DNA from 3 places in the Macrococcus equipercicus genome. Region 3 is predicted to be linked to each of the others. Evidence: riboswitches for the same ligand, from Rfam matches in the RefSeq annotation. Region 3 holds a riboswitch; each other region holds the start of a gene.
What was found. Region 3 has a riboswitch for thiamine pyrophosphate ahead of tenA (thiaminase II). Riboswitches for the same ligand answer to the same signal wherever they lie in the genome.
Positions count from the first base shown of each region.

Region 1: it holds a riboswitch for thiamine pyrophosphate, as region 3 does, so the genes downstream of both, KFV11_RS02080 (ECF transporter S component) here and tenA (thiaminase II) in region 3, are expected to answer to the same signal.
Region 2: it holds a riboswitch for thiamine pyrophosphate, as region 3 does, so the genes downstream of both, KFV11_RS04985 (ABC transporter substrate-binding protein) here and tenA (thiaminase II) in region 3, are expected to answer to the same signal.

Region 1 is NZ_CP073809.1:381,900-385,470, reverse strand. It holds gene KFV11_RS02085 (ABC transporter ATP-binding protein) at 1-1,205, opposite strand, end outside; gene KFV11_RS02080 (ECF transporter S component) at 1,192-1,776, opposite strand; TPP riboswitch at 1,837-1,935, opposite strand; gene glmS (glutamine--fructose-6-phosphate transaminase (isomerizing)) at 2,047-3,571, opposite strand, start outside.
Region 2 is NZ_CP073809.1:977,682-981,252, forward strand. It holds gene KFV11_RS04975 (2-oxoacid:acceptor oxidoreductase subunit alpha) at 1-1,163, shown strand, start outside; gene KFV11_RS04980 (2-oxoacid:ferredoxin oxidoreductase subunit beta) at 1,164-2,027, shown strand; TPP riboswitch at 2,047-2,150, shown strand; gene KFV11_RS04985 (ABC transporter substrate-binding protein) at 2,191-3,189, shown strand; gene KFV11_RS04990 (thiamine-binding protein) at 3,192-3,479, shown strand; gene KFV11_RS04995 (ABC transporter permease) at 3,476-3,571, shown strand, end outside.
Region 3 is NZ_CP073809.1:1,867,985-1,871,555, forward strand. It holds gene thiM (hydroxyethylthiazole kinase) at 1-126, opposite strand, end outside; gene thiD (bifunctional hydroxymethylpyrimidine kinase/phosphomethylpyrimidine kinase) at 126-920, opposite strand; gene tenA (thiaminase II) at 886-1,584, opposite strand; TPP riboswitch at 1,634-1,731, opposite strand; gene KFV11_RS11720 (LysM peptidoglycan-binding domain-containing protein) at 1,820-2,689, opposite strand; gene KFV11_RS09945 (hypothetical protein) at 3,020-3,265, opposite strand; gene KFV11_RS09950 (single-stranded DNA-binding protein) at 3,452-3,571, opposite strand, start outside.

The sequences.
Region 1 (3,571 bases), 650 kb from region 3:
ATAATCGCAGCCGGTGTACTCAATGCCGTCGCTACGCTTAACCTTCGCTTCTGACCCATCGACAACTCATAAGGATGATGGTCTTTCAGGTGAAACAGCCCGAGCAGTTCGAGCATAGCTGCTGTCTCGTCATGCGCGGTCTGCTGATTCTGATGATAGAAGTTCACATACAGTTCGTCATAAACACGGTTCTTAATGAACTGCAGCTCCGGGTTCTGATAGACAAGATAGAAATACTGCGCCGCTGTCCTTAATTTCTTCAGACGATTTCCCAGGTAATACATTGCACCGTCATAAGGAATCAGCTGCATGATGGATTCAAGCAGTGTCGTCTTCCCTGCGCCGTTCTTACCGGTGATGGTAATCCACTCACCCGAAGCAATATCGAGTGAAGCGGTATAAAGAGTGTTCCGCCTGCGTTTCACGGCGCCGTCAAATTCAAATAGTGCGGCACCGCTGCTATAATCGTACGGTTCCGGCGCGTGACTCCATGCACCAGGATGCCATACGCCGAAGTCATCAAGCAGCGATGTACAGCGCGCTGAAATATCATCCGGTGTGCTGTCCTCTATTATTGCACCGTTCTGGTCCATGAGGAGGATACGGTCTACGTGCTGCCAAATATGTTCGACCTTATGTTCAACAATGACTACGGTCTGATCCTCCCATAATGTGATGATCTGCTGCCATAACGCTGCAGTCGATTGTGCATCAAGCATCGCAGTCGGCTCATCGAGAAATAATGTATCTGCACCTTGCAGCAGCGTGCCGGCGATAGCGAGTTTCTGCTTCATGCCGCCGCTCAGCTGATTGATTGACTGATGCTTGTCAACATTCAGACCGACAGTCTGCAGCGCCTGTTCGATGCGGCTGTCCATCGCCGCTCCAGCCACCTGCTGATTCTCAAGTATAAACGCGAGTTCCTCATATACTTTCGGCATACAGAACTGGCTGTCCGGATCCTGGAAGATGATTGCCGGCGAAGCATCGATGGCGAGCCTGTCGTATTTCATCGGCAGTTCAATCAGCTCAGGCACGACACCACTCAGCACGTTCAGCAGTGTGCTCTTGCCGCTGCCTGACTGGCCGAGAATCAACACTTTTTCCTTGGCCTTAATATCGAGCGATAAGCCGTCGAATATTTTGCGTTCACCGCCCGGATATTTCAACCGCAAGTTATGGACCGATAACTTACAGGGCGTCATAGTCTTCTTTTGACGCCGGTCTGAATAACTTGGTCACTCCGGTCTCATCCAGTGCCTTGACGAGGAGATAAGGGACAATACCTGCAAGCACAATCCCACTGATCAACCGGAAGATGACGAAGAGCAGTACGTTCCAGCCGGCAACGTCTGACATATAGCCGTAGAAGTAATCAATCGGCAGACTGATAATGGCTGCCGCTAATCCGGCAAGCACAGCAACCATGACATGGCGCGACTTATAGCGGAAGACAGCAAAAACAATTTCACACGCGAGACCTTGCAGTAACGCAAAGACAAACGTCGGAATATCGAACTTACCCATCGCGATTGTTTCACCGGCGCCTGCAGCAAACTCAGCTAACAATGCAATCCCCATCTTCGGAATAATTAAATAAGCGACGACCGCTGCAATGAACCACATGCCGTATGACAGCTGCTCAATATGAAGACCAAGCGGCTTCAATGCTTCGTAAAACCCCCACCATAAGTTGTAAATGACTGCAAAAATCACTGAAATGAGTACTGTCACCAAGATGTCTGACAGTGTTAAACCTTTTTTTGCTCGTGCCATGTTAGTCTCCTCCACAAAAAAACACCACCTTCAACAGAAGATGGCGCCAAAAAGACATACTTATATAAGCATGCACTTTCCTACGCTAGCATCAACTAGATCAGGTTCGAAGGGTTCGAGCTGCGCTCGTCTCAGTTAATAACACCCCTAGTGCTTTTCGTTATTTATTTGTTAATCTCACTGTAACTGTAAAAGAATGGCTTGTCAACCTTGCTTTCTGTCAAGTGCCCGGCAATAAAACCCCGCTCATACAGTGAGCGAGGTTCATGATTATTCGACTGTGACAGATTTCGCTAAGTTACGCGGTTTATCAACATCGCAGTCTCTGTGCAGCGCTGCGTAGTACGCAATTAATTGCGTCGTCACAACAGAGACAAGTGGTGCCAGCATTTCATGAACAGCCGGCAGGACATAAGTGTCACCGTCCTGCTCAAGGCCGCTCATCGTGATGATACATGGGTTCGCCCCGCGTGCCACCACTTCTTTGACGTTACCGCGGATAGATAAGTTGACCGCTTCCTGCGTCGCAAGCGCGATGACAGGTGTGCCTTCTTCTATCAGCGCGATTGTTCCGTGCTTCAGTTCTCCGCCGGCAAATCCTTCTGCCTGGATGTAAGAAATTTCTTTCAGTTTCAATGATCCTTCGACGCCGACATAGTAGTCCATTGTACGGCCGATGAAGAATGCGTTACGAGTCGTCGCTAAGAAGTCACGCGCGATCTCTTCCATGCGTGGTGCATCGTCGACAACAGTCGTGATCGCTGCAGTCACTTTTGCAAGTTCAGGTAATAAGTCGATGTCTGTTGTAATGCCTGCATCTTTAGCAACAACTTGAGACAGAATCGCAAGTACGGCAATCTGAGCTGTGTAAGCTTTTGTTGACGCCACAGCAATCTCAGGGCCGGCATGCAGAATCAATGTATAAGAAGCTTCACGAGATAATGTAGAGCCCGGCACGTTGGTGATTGTCAGCGCTGTGTGACCTAATTCTTTGATCGCGACGAGCACGGCACGGCTGTCCGCTGTTTCACCTGACTGTGAGATGAAGATGAACAATGGTTGCTCTGACAATAACGGCATGTTGTAGACGAATTCGCTCGCTACATGCACTTCTGTCGGAACGCCTGCCCATTTCTCAAGGTATTCTTTGCCGACAAGACCGGCATTGTAAGATGTACCGCATGCAATAATATAGACGCGGTCAGCTTTACGCACTGCCTGAATGATATCAGCATCTACTTTTAATTCACCGTTGTCATCCTGATATTCCTGGATGATTTTACGCATCACGCCCGGCTGTTCGTGAATTTCTTTTAACATATAGTGTGCATAAGTGCCTTTTTCGATATCAGATGCATCGATCTCGGCTTTGTAAGGCGCACGTTCAATCACGTTACCGTCAAGGTCTTTAATCGTCACGCTGTCTTTTGAGACTAAGACAATTTCACCGTCTACAAGCTCAACATAAGTGTCAGTCACTTGCAGCATTGCCATCGCGTCTGATGCGATGACGTTGAAGCCTTCACCTAAACCGACGAGTAACGGTGATTTGTTTTTAGCGACATAGATGACGTCCGGATTTTCTTTGTCAAGTAACCCGAGTGCATATGAACCATGCAGCAATTTAAGCACAGCAGTAAATGCTTCTTCTGTAGTCTGACCTTGCTTAGAGAAGTACTCCACTAATTGAACAATAATCTCTGTATCAGTGTCTGACTTGAATGTCACATCTGATAAGTATTCTTTTTTCAGCTGTTCGTAGTTCTCGATCACGCCGTTATGAACTAAAGTGAAA
Region 2 (3,571 bases), 890 kb from region 3:
GTGAGAACGGCCATCTGTTCATGATCGGCAACGAAGCGATCTCACTCGGTGCTATTGCAGGCGGTGCACGCTTTATGGCAGCCTATCCGATTACGCCGGCTTCTGAAATCATGGAATACATGATTGACAAGCTGCCGAAGTTTAACGGTACAGTCATCCAGACGGAAGACGAGATTGCAGCGGCGGTCATGGCGATCGGTGTCAACTATGCGGGGGTCAGATCATTCACGGCGTCAGCAGGTCCCGGCTTATCACTGATGATGGAAGCGATCGGCTTGAGCGGTATGACAGAGCAGCCGTTTGTCGTCATCAACACGATGCGCGGCGGCCCATCTACTGGACTGCCGACGAAGCAGGAGCAGTCAGACTTGATGCAGATGATCTACGGTACGCACGGTGATATTCCGAAGATTGTTGTGGCACCGACTACCGCAGAAGATGCCTTCTATACAACAGTGGAAGCATTCAACCTGGCGGAACAGTACCAGTGTCCGGTCATTATTTTAAGCGACCTGCAGTTATCACTCGGTAAGCAGACCGTGCCTGAACTTGACTACAGCCGCATTAAAATAGAGCGCGGTAACCTGGTCACAGAAGTACCTGAGCGCGAAAACAAAGACTACTTCAAGCGTTATGAAGTGACAGCGTCAGGCGTGTCGCCGAGAACGGTTCCCGGCGTTAAAAACGGCATTCATCATGTTACCGGCGTGGAACATGCAGAAGACGGCAAACCGTCTGAAAGTCCTGTCAACCGCATTAAGCAGATGAAAAAACGGATGGAAAAAATCGCGAACTTAAAAATTTCAGAGCCGGTCGTTGAAACCGGTGGATTTGAAGCGGCGGACGTGCTTGTCATCGGCTTTATTTCAACATACGGTGCCATCGAAGAAGCGATGGACCGCGTGGATGCATCTGTGAACCACCTGCACATCAAGCAGCTGCATCCATTCCCGACAGCAGAAGTGCAGCAGGCATTCGATAAAGCGAAACGTGTCATCGTCGCTGAGAACAACTATCAGGGACAACTGGCACAGATCATCAAGATGAACGTGAATCATCAAAATAAAATTCACAGCTTCGTGAAATACGATGGCACACCTATTTTGCCGCACGAAATTGAAGGACAGATCAATTCTGTTGTGACTGCAAAGGAGTTATTATAAATGGCTACATTCAAAGATTTTAGAAATGACGTAAAACCTAACTGGTGCCCAGGCTGCGGTGACTTCTCCGTGCAGGCTGCAATCCAGAAAGCGGCAGCGGGCGCGGGTCTCGAACCTGAGAACCTGGCGATCATTACAGGTATCGGCTGTTCCGGTCGTTTGTCAGGCTACGTGAACTCATATGGCTTCCACTCTATTCACGGCCGTGCGCTGCCGCTTGCGCAGGGCGTTAAGATGGCGAACCAGGAGCTGACAGTCATCGCTTCCGGTGGTGACGGTGATGGTTTCGCGATTGGTATGGGGCATACAGTGCATGCGCTGCGCCGAAACATCGATATCACGTATATCGTGATGGATAACCAGATCTACGGCTTGACGAAAGGTCAGACGTCTCCGAGCTCAGCGCCGGGATTTGTCACTAAGACGACGCCGCACGGTGCTATCGAGCAGAACGTATCACCGCTGCAGCTGGCGTTGACAAGCGGGGCGACATTCATCGCTCAGAGCTTCTCGTCAGACATTAAAGAGCTGACAGCCATCATTGAAGCGGGTATACAGCATAAAGGCTTCTCATTCATCAATGTCTTCTCGCCATGTGTGACCTACAACAAAGTGAACACATACGACTGGTTCAAAGAGAATATTACGAAGCTCAGCACGATTGACGGCTATGACCCGTCAAATAAGGCACTTGCCCTGTCCACTGTGATGGCGCATGATGGTTTAGTGACAGGTATTGTCTATCAGGACACTGTGACAAAAAGCTACGCTGACCAGATTGACGGTTACAGCCCGTCACTTGTCAAAGAAAATATCGAAATAAAAGAAGAAGATTTCAACGAACTTATGTTACAATTTAAGTAATCACATGAGTGAAATATAGAAAAAACACTGGGGGAGCACTTGAGTGCTGAGACTGGATACGTCCTAAACCCTTATCGACCTGATCTAGTTAATGCTGGCGGAGGGAAGTGTCTTTGCACACAACCCTTCTTGAGGTTGTGTGTTTTTTATTGGAGGAAAAATTGTGAAGAAGGCATTGATCATCGGGTCGTCCTGCTTGCTGCTGGCAGCGTGCGGCAGTCAGACGGCGGACAAGAAAGAGGAAAGTAACAGTAAGGAACTGAAGCAAGTGACATTGATGCTCGACTGGACACCGAACACGAACCATACAGGAATCTATGTCGCAGAGGCGAAGGGTTATTTCAAGAAGCACGGTCTTGATGTGACCATTAAAACACCGGGTGATGTCACAGCGGATCAGCTGGTGGCGGCAGGTAAAGCGCAGTTCGGTATCAGCTCACAGGAAATATTGACACAGGAGCGCACAGAAGGCGTACCGGTCAAGTCCATCGGCGCGATCATCCAGCATAATACGAGCGGCTTCATGAGCCTTGCCGATAAAAACATCAAGTCGCCGAAAGACTATGAAGGAAAAACTTACGGCGGCTTCGGTGCACCGATAGAGGAGCCGTTTATCAACGCGATCATGAAAAAAGAGCGGGCGGACTCAAAAAATGTGAAAATCGTCAATATCGGTGACACAGATTTCTTCACGGCTTCCAAGAAGAATATCGACTTCGCCTGGGTGTTCTACGGCTGGACAGGTATTGAAGCTGAGACACGCGGTGAGAAAGTGAACATGCAGTATTTGATCGACTATGATAAAAACCTCGATTACTATACGCCGTTATTCATCGCCAATGAGAAGTACATCAAATCAGACAGCAAGACGGTCAGAGCGTTCATGCAGTCGGTTAAAGAAGGTTATGAATATGCGATCAAAGAGCCGAAGAAAAGTGCTGACATCTTAATCAAAGAAGCGCCGGAACTGAAAGATAAACGCGAACTCGTAGAACAAAGCCAGCAGTACTTGAAAGACAAATACCAAGCCGATGCTTCAAGCTGGGGCATGCAGGATGCCGCTGTCTGGAAAAACTTCGGGGAGTTCATGAAGAAGAATAAAGTCATCACGAAAGATTTCAACCCGGAACAAGCTTATACTAACAAATTCGTGGAGGAATAGACATGGCTGATACATTAATGAGCATTCAGATCATTCCAAAGACACCGGGCGGGGAGGATGTCATCCCGTATGTCGACGCAGCGATCGCTGTTATCGACGCGTCAGGGCTGCCTTATTTCGTGTCACCACTTGAAACAACGATAGAAGGCACTATGGCAGAACTGCTGCCGCTCATTGGGCAGATGAACCGGCGGATGATGGAACTAGACTGCACAAGTGTGATTTCACAGGTGAAGTTCTATCACGCAGCTGATGCGTCGATGGCAGAGCTCGTGAAGAACTACCGATGACGTATTATTTGAAGTTTGGTCTGTTCATGCTCGTTCTCCTTGTCATCTGGGAAGCGCTTGTCAGACTGCTCCATGTCGACCCGTATACGCTG
Region 3 (3,571 bases):
TTCATCAATCGCCATGATCGGGCTTGCGCCGAGTGCCAGCAGTCCGTTCGCCGTGAAGTTCTTGACGACATCATTTGTGATGCATAGGACAAGTGGTGCATGTTCTCTTACTTCATTGATTCTCATCATACATCCTCCAGTGGATAGCTGAAATGATTGACCGGTCCATTACCACGGCCAAGTTTCGGCGTATTTATTATTGCGCTTGTAATATAAGCTTTCGCTGTCCGGACGCTGTCTTCAATCGTGCGCCCTTTAGCAAGTTCTGCTGTGATGACAGCGCCGAATGTACAGCCGGTGCCGTGCGTATGATGCGTCGGCGTCCGCTGTGCTGTCAGTTCGATGCAGCCCGCTTTCGTAAATAAGTAATCTGTGGCGTCACCTTCCATATGACCGCCTTTAATGACGACCGACTGCGCACCGATTTCATTGACGAACATTTTGCCGGCCTTATCGATATCTTCTTTCGTTTCGATGGTCATCTGAAGAATACGTTCAAGTTCCGGTAAGTTTGGTGTCGCGACCGTCGCAAGGTCCAGCAGCTTATAGCGCACGGCCGTTTTACCCGCTTCATCGAGCAGGTCGTCACCGCTTTTAGCGACCATCACCGGATCGATGACGTAAGGGATACGATGTTTCAAAATGTACGGTCTGACGACATCCATGACATCGCTTGATGCCAGCATGCCGGTCTTCACCGCATCCGGCACGATATCGCTGTAGACACTGTTCAGCTGCGCTTCAACGACTTCAAGCGGCTGATCGAATACTTGCTGCACACCTGTTGTGTTCTGCGCGACGATACTTGTCACGACGCTCATACCGTATACGCCGCGCGACTGAAATACTTTAAGGTCGACGGTCGTTCCGGCGCCGCCCGTCGGATCAGTTCCCGCTATTGATAGTGCTGTTTTCAGCATGGAATATCCACTCCTCCTGCGTTGCCGCCATATTGAAGAAGCGTCGCTCATGCACACAGCTTTCCAGAAAATTACGGCGTAATATATCGCGTTCATATTCAGTCGCCTGTTCAGCGAAATTATTGACCCAGCGGTCCAGATGATTCATGAGTTCATCCATGTTGACCGTATAGAAATCAACCCACGGCTTCAGCGGATTACCTGTTAAGTCATGACGCGCTGCTATTTTCAGCGCCAGCTGCTGGTAGACATATGGACATGGCGCCATGGCGCATATCGTGAAGCTCGCATCATCATAGCGGAAGGCATTGTAATACATATGTTTAATATAGTGGTCGCTTGACGGATACCACTCACCGTCTTTAATAATAACGTCGTAATCTTCTCCGACATAATCAGCCATTGTCTGATGAGCCGCAATTTCACCATTCAGCACAAAGTCAATCTGACCGAGCAGGAAGTTGATGCCTTCACGGTCGTTAAGCTTAGCAATCAGCAGGCTGTAAATTTTAGCGAATTCGTTTAAATACAAGTGATCCGCCTTCAAATAATGACGGATAGCATCTTTATTAATATCGCCTCTAATAATCCCTTGAATAAAATCGTCGTTATAAATCGCTTCAATAATCGGGTCTGCCTGCTTCTTCAGTTCATCTGTAAACATTAAATATCCTCCTTAAAATTAAAAAAACCTATTTTCCGCAGAAAAAGGCCTCATAAGAAGGACGCTTTCCTACGCTAGTATTATCTAGATCAGGTAAAAGGGTTTGACGAAGTCATCTCAGCCGTTACGGCACCCCCAGCAGTCAATAGGTTATTTGATTAGTTCAAGGATAGCGGACATAAGCGTAAAAAGCAAATAAAAAAAGCCATCCGTGAAGGATGACTTTGAGTGATGCCTATAAGCGGGCACCGCATACCGGCCATGGCTGAGAACCACGTTGGCTGTAAAGAATTTGTGCACGTTTAGTCTGCTCAGCTGCTGATGCTTGTGACGGAAGACCTGAGCCGCCTACTGAACGCCAAGTTCGTACATCGAACTGGTATAAACCGTGGTAAGTGCCTGATGCATCTACTACGTTCGCTCTGCCGCCTGATTCACAAGCTGCCATTGCTGCCCAGTTTAAGCCGCTGCCTGAAGCTGCTGTTTGTGTTGTTGCAGTAGTTGTTTGTGTTGATTGAGTTGTTTGTGTTGATTGAGTTGTTTGTGTAGTTTGTTGAACAGGTGCCTGCTGTACTGGTGCCTGTTGTACTGGTGCCTGTTGTACTGGTGCCTGCTGTACTGGTGCCTGCTGTACTGGTGCCTGCTGTACTGGTGCTTTATATTCTACTTGAGGTGCTGTGTATACTCTTTTAGGAGCTGTTGGAGCTGCTTGAACGACTGCTGGTGCTGCTTGAGCTGAACCTGCAACGTTTAATGATTTACCAGCGATGATTAAATCAGATGATAAATTGTTCCATGCTTTTAATTGAGCAACAGTCACGTTGAATTTAGCAGCGATTTTTCCTAGTGTATCGCCGTAAACAATTTTATATGTCGTTGTAGCTGTATGATTTGATTCTTCATTAACTTTTAACACTTGGTTAGGTAAGATAAGATTTGATCTTAATCCGTTTTCAGCTTTAATAGCGTCTACTGATGTACCGTAGTTTTTAGAGATACTCCATAACGTATCACCAGATTGAACTGTGTGTTCAGCTGCATCTGCAGTTGCAGCGAAAGATCCTGAAACAGCTACTGCTGTTGTAACGGCTAATAATTTTTTCATAATTTGTTTTTCCTCCTAGGCATTTAATACTCTGCTAATAATATAACAGATAATAATATTTCATAGGTTACAGACAAATAAAAGATACGGGTCTTTATTACAGCAGCATTACAAATAGAAATATTTTACTTTTTTCATTTAAAATAGTTTTAAAACGCTTTAGAGTCATGAATTAAACACTATTTTTGCATAAAATTATCAAATTCAATGTTATCTTTCTGTAATGTTACAGGAAAAAAGTACCAATCTAAAGATTAATACTTGTTGTCATCTCCTGGTTATTTAGCAATAGAATGGACAATCGATGGCAGCTCATACAATCGTCAGCTTTTATTTGGCGCTCTGCTGGAACGCTTCTGTTTTCATCAATAAGCCGTCCACTGATTCATCACAATGGATGACAGCCGATTTCTCTCGGTAGGCTTTTTTCATGTTTGTTATCGTTGTATCATATTTGTCAGCGATCACCCATAATGACTGGCTGTGTTCATGGTTGTTCATTTCAGCTTCTGCCTGAGTCATTGTAATGATGCTGGAGATTACAACGGCCGCAGCAACGACTGCTATCTTTCTCATCATGCTCCTCCGCCTTTAGTATTATATGACTAATACTTTATCACGTAATAGAAATGCTATGGTTACAGCCATATGATAAGTTATAGTTTTAAATTACGTAAATATTACAGAATGATATCAATATAAATACCCCTCCAGACAGCACGACTGAAGAGGTAGTTGTGGGTGTGAGTAATGAAAGTGCGGTTAAGCAGTAACAGGTTCTTGAGAAGATGATTCTTGTTGCTGCTCTGAATGAGCTTCGTCGCCGATAGCATCCAGCTGCTCCATGAACTTCCTGCTCTCCTCTTCACTGATCACAGCATG